Regions from separate parts of the Salinicoccus roseus genome, predicted to be linked through region 1. Evidence: riboswitches for the same ligand, from Rfam matches in the RefSeq annotation. Region 1 holds a riboswitch; the other holds the start of a gene.
The links. A riboswitch is a leader RNA that binds a small molecule or an ion and turns the genes downstream of it on or off. The one in region 1 is predicted to bind S-adenosylmethionine.
Positions count from the first base shown of each region.

Region 2: it holds a riboswitch for S-adenosylmethionine, as region 1 does, so the genes downstream of both, EDC33_RS07920 (LLM class flavin-dependent oxidoreductase) here and EDC33_RS03190 (LLM class flavin-dependent oxidoreductase) in region 1, are expected to answer to the same signal.

Region 1 covers NZ_RKQJ01000001.1:595,451-597,916, forward strand. The annotation lists gene EDC33_RS03190 (LLM class flavin-dependent oxidoreductase) at 1-1,225, opposite strand, end outside; SAM riboswitch class I at 1,332-1,442, opposite strand; gene EDC33_RS03195 (DUF438 domain-containing protein) at 1,567-2,466, opposite strand, start outside.
Region 2 covers NZ_RKQJ01000002.1:172,921-175,386, forward strand. The annotation lists gene EDC33_RS07920 (LLM class flavin-dependent oxidoreductase) at 1-909, opposite strand, end outside; SAM riboswitch class I at 995-1,095, opposite strand; gene EDC33_RS07925 (ABC transporter permease) at 1,337-2,107, opposite strand; gene EDC33_RS07930 (ABC transporter ATP-binding protein) at 2,104-2,466, opposite strand, start outside.

The DNA of each region.
Region 1 (2,466 bases):
AATCCTCGAATGTCCCTGGGGAATGGGCCTGGATGATATTGAAGCCGTCTGCATCCCCTTCATTCGCCATCGACTCGAGTGCGTCAGCGATCTGTTCCGGGGTGCCGACCACTTTCGTCGCTCCGATACCGAGACCGTGATGCAGAACTGCTTCCCTGACCGTCCATCTCCTGCTCGTACTCTCCACCGTGTACTTCTGCAGAAATCCATGGGAAGCATCGGTTCTGATGTTTTCCACATACTGGTCGGGATCATAGCCGGAAAAATCGATGCCTGTATGGCCGCTCAGCATGGACAGTGTGCCTTCATAACTGACATGGGAAAGGAGCGTTTCGTATTTCTCCTTTGCCTCCGATTCCGTCCTGCCGACAACCGGTACGATGCCCGGGAATATTTTGATGTCTTCAGGGTTTCTTCCGGCCTCAGCCGCCCGTCTGCGGATATCCGCCGTGAATGATTTCAGCTCCTCCAGATTGCTCGCTATGGTGGTGAAAAGCGCCTCGGCGTGCTTGGCGGCGAATGCTCTGCCCTTTTCGGAAGCGCCTGCCTGGAAGAGGACCGGCGTCCGCTGGGGAGATGGCTCGACCACATGCATCCCCGGAACACTGAAGAACTCCCCTTCATGACTGACCGGGTGGACCTTCTTTGGATCGGCATAGACACCGGTTTCGACATCCGCCTTTACGGCATCCTCCTCCCAGCTGTGCTCCCACAGTTTATAGACGACATCCATGTATTCATCCGCCCGTGCATACCTCCTGTCATGCTCGATCTGATTCGCCAGACCGAGATTCACCGCTTCGCTCTTCAGATACGACGTCACGATATTCCAGGCTACACGGCCCTTCGTCAGATGATCCAGCGTAGAGAAGTCGCGTGCCAGTTTATATGGTTCAGCATAAGTAGCCGAATATGTCGCGGCAAAGCCCAGATGTTTTGTTGCTGCCGCCATCGCTGAAATCTGGAGCAGGGGATTATGCAAGGGGACCTGGACGGCATGTTCAATTGAAGTTTCGGGGCCATCCTTATAGACATCATATATGCCGAGCACATCGGCAAGAAACATTCCGTCAAACTTGCCGGCTTCAAGCAGCTTTGCAAGGTCCAGCCAATAGTCCAGGTCGCCATGACGCACTCCCTGGTCCGCTTCATGTCTCCATAATCCCGGGGAATGCGGGGCAACGGTGTTCATTGTAAAACCATTCAGTCGAATCTGCTTCTTCATAGATCATCTCTCCCTTTAAGTATTCATCGAAAAAAACCCATCAAAAGGGTAGGTAATGAAAAATACCCCATCCGATGAGGAAGAGGTATGAGACACTAGACGCTCCTCCTCATCTTCCAAGCATGACGCTTGTTGGAATTGGCACCGTTCAACTTTTTTAAAGTGGGGTTGCCGCAGGATCTCAGGACCAATTTCCTCCCCTGGCTCTTGATAAGGAATATATTCAATTTATAGTTGAATGCTATGATATCAGCTATGCAATTTTCTGTCAAATTTGAATTTTTAAATATTAACATTCCGCGTCCGTAGCTTTGGTGAAAACAAACGGCCGGAACCCCCAGTCACTTCCCTTTCGGGCTCGGCCCGCGCTTCACTTCCCTCGGCAATTCGAAGAACGGCTGGATATCCTGCACATATTCAAGAATTCCCATGAACTCCCCCGCCTCGTCGAAGACAGCCTTGTATGTGACATGGATATACTTGTCCTTCTTTCTGAACCACATCGTTTCCGATTCCTTCTTCCTTTTTTTCAGGTCATGTATGATGTGCATCACTTTCTTTGTGCTTTTTGGCGGGTGGCAGTTGGCGACATTCCTTCCGATGGACAGTGGTGTACGTATGAACATCATCTCTTCGGCTTCCCCGATTTCATTGAAGTACTTGAACAGCCCATTACGATCGACGAATGTGATTTCCCCAGGCAGGTGGTTCAGGATCAGATTCGCTTCCTTAGCGGTCAGATAGCCTCCGCCAAACTGCATATGTACTGTATCATCGAGCGGGGCGGGCTGCTTACCGGAACAGCTGTTTCCTTTACGGTACTTGCCGACGGACTCTATCGCATAGCCGAATGCCTTGCTTTCCGCTGCAATCGCCATCCAATCCTCTTCTTTGAAGAGAGACTGGGTCAACGGTATGAAGAGATAGGACTCCTCAAGCATCATTTCCTCGCACGCATCCTTCATATCATCAAACGATCTTCTTACATGCCGGAATTCAATCTCCTCAATCTTTTCCGTCCGCTTTCTCAGAGCCCGCAGCAGAAGACGGATGGTATCATGCTGCGCCCACATCTTCCGCGGAAGCGTGTAGATGCCGCGACGCTCGAGAAGCGGGAAATAGAGCTTCTCCTTCCTGCTGAAGTGGCAGTTGATTTCCTCAAAACGCACAACTTCTGCGATGAGTGTGTCCACCATCGTCCGCTCCCCTGCCTCGTAGCATTCGAGGAGATGCCCGATGAT
Region 2 (2,466 bases), on a different contig from region 1:
GCTGTCCTGGAGTGCTTCATACTTCTCATAGGCTTCCGCCTCGGTCTCCCCGATGATCGGCAGGATCATCGGAAACACTTTGACGTCATCTCCATTCCTGCCCTGGGCCACCGTACGTTCCCTGATATCCTTCACATAGGCTGCCAGCGCTTCGAGCGAATGATTCTTCGTGAAGACCGCTTCCGCATGCTTTGCTGCGAAGTCTCTCCCCTTCGGTGAGGCACCCGCCTGGAAGAGCACTGGCGTCCTCTGGGGCGAAGGTTCCACAAGGTGGGGGCCCGGCACATTGAAGAATTCACCGCGGTGGTTGATCATGTGCACCTTATCCGGGTCGGCAAACGTGTCCTTCTCCCTGTCATATTGGACCGCATCCGCTTCCCAGCTGTCCTCCCAGAGCTTGTACACGACTTCGAGGAATTCGTCTGCACGGTTATAGCGCATCTCCTTCGGCAGACGCTGTTCGAGCCCCATATTCACCGCCTCGCTCTCAAGATATGAAGTCACGACATTCCATGCCACCCGGCCTTCCGTCAGATGATCCAGCGTCGACAGTTGGCGGGCCAATGAATAGGGCTGTGCGTATGTAGTCGAAATCGTCGGCGCGAAGCCAAGATGCTTCGTGACGGCCGCCATGGCAGGAATCACAAGTGTCGGATCATGGGCGGGAAGCTGGACTGCGTGCTTCGCTGCTGCGTCATGACTGTTGCCGTAGACGCTGTAGGTGCCGAGGACATCCGCAATGAAGAGCGCATCGAATTTACCGCGTTCCAGCGTCTTTGCTGTACCGGTCCAATAGTCCAGACGATTGTGGCGTGTCCCCTGGTCCTTTTCATGCTTCCAGAGACCCGTGGAATGGGGGGACGGTGAATTTTGGATGAATCCGTTGAGATGGATCTGTTTTTTTGACATGTTCATACCTCCGATTTTTGATAGTGAAAAGCCCCTGCTTCCTGTAGATAAGAAGAGGGGCTTTATTTATAGAATAGACCATCCCTTCTCATCTTCTAGCAAGTCGCTACTGGAATTGGCACAGTTCACATACGGTCTGTTGCCGAGGTCTCAAAGGGCCAGTCCCTCCACCTCTCTTGATAAGAATTTTCTGAATTTATTAAGTTATGTCGACTAATATATCCCATGGCTGAATCAATGTCAATACTAAATCTTATTTTTTTAGTAGGAATTAAATTTCCGTCTGTTCACAAGCATAAAAAATCAAATATCAGCCAGTATCATCTAACGTTATGTTCAGAATGAAAAGCAAAAAAGACGAACATCCTCATTATCATCGTAAAATGACAGTGAAGAATATTCGCCTTTATTAATTTCCCGGGAAATATCAATTCATCGGCACCTTTTTAAACCTGATTACGGCCAGAAGTATGAACACCAGGCTCACTGCTGCAGTGATTACCATCGGCCAAACTACATCTCCTGCAGCAATCTCCCCTGCAAGAAGACCCACATTGTTGCCGATCAGATATTGTGGCAGATATTCTGCGATATCCGGATGAATCCCCGCCATCAGCATCACGATGACGACTGCGACAACACTGAACAGCACTGCGATGAAGCTGTTCGTGAAGAGGGTTGAAGCTAACAGAATGAGGCTGATGATGAATAGACCGTATAACCACGTCATACTGAATGCCAACAAGAGATGGTCCACCGGCTCATCCCAGTAGTAGATCGTGTATGCATAGGCCACCAGTGCACTGATGACATATCCCACAGTCCAAACGAGCATGAGGAATGAAGCTTTGACCACAATCACATACGTCCGCTTCAGCCCCTTGGTCACCAGGTTCACCAGCGTGTTGCGGGTGAATTCATGCGTGAGGATGCTGCCGAAGACGATGACGAAGATCACCAGTCCCATCTGGTTCATGTTGCTGAAGAACTGCATGTAGGAATCCAGTGACGTAGATTCAGGAATGTCGACCGTAACGCCCGAGTCGTCCATGACCATGCCGAGTATATCAGGCAATATGAGCGCCGTGAACGGACTGAGTATCCCAATGATCGAAAATACGATGACGATCGCCGCAAACTTGAAGTTGCGCCACGATTCGATGAGCTCCTTTTTGAAAAGCGGCACCATCTGGCTCATGTGGTCACCTCCAGGTAAACATCCTCAAGAGATTTCCGTTCCTTCACTATTCTTTCCGGGTATACTCCATGCGCATGCAGTACACCATAGATTTCCTGCAGGGAATGGTCCTCTATGACATATGATGCCCCGCCTATGTGACGCATATCAAGTGCCGGTGAAATTTTATCATAAGATTCCTGATCAAATTCGACGACGATACCCTTTTCGCCGAGGGATTCCTTGGAAAGGTCGATCTCCTTCACGATCTTCCCCTCATACAGGATCCCGACCCTGTCGGAAATACGCTCGACGTCGGTCAGTATATGCGTGGAGAAGATGACCGTCGTCTCTTTTGTGATCTCCTTCAATATCTTCAG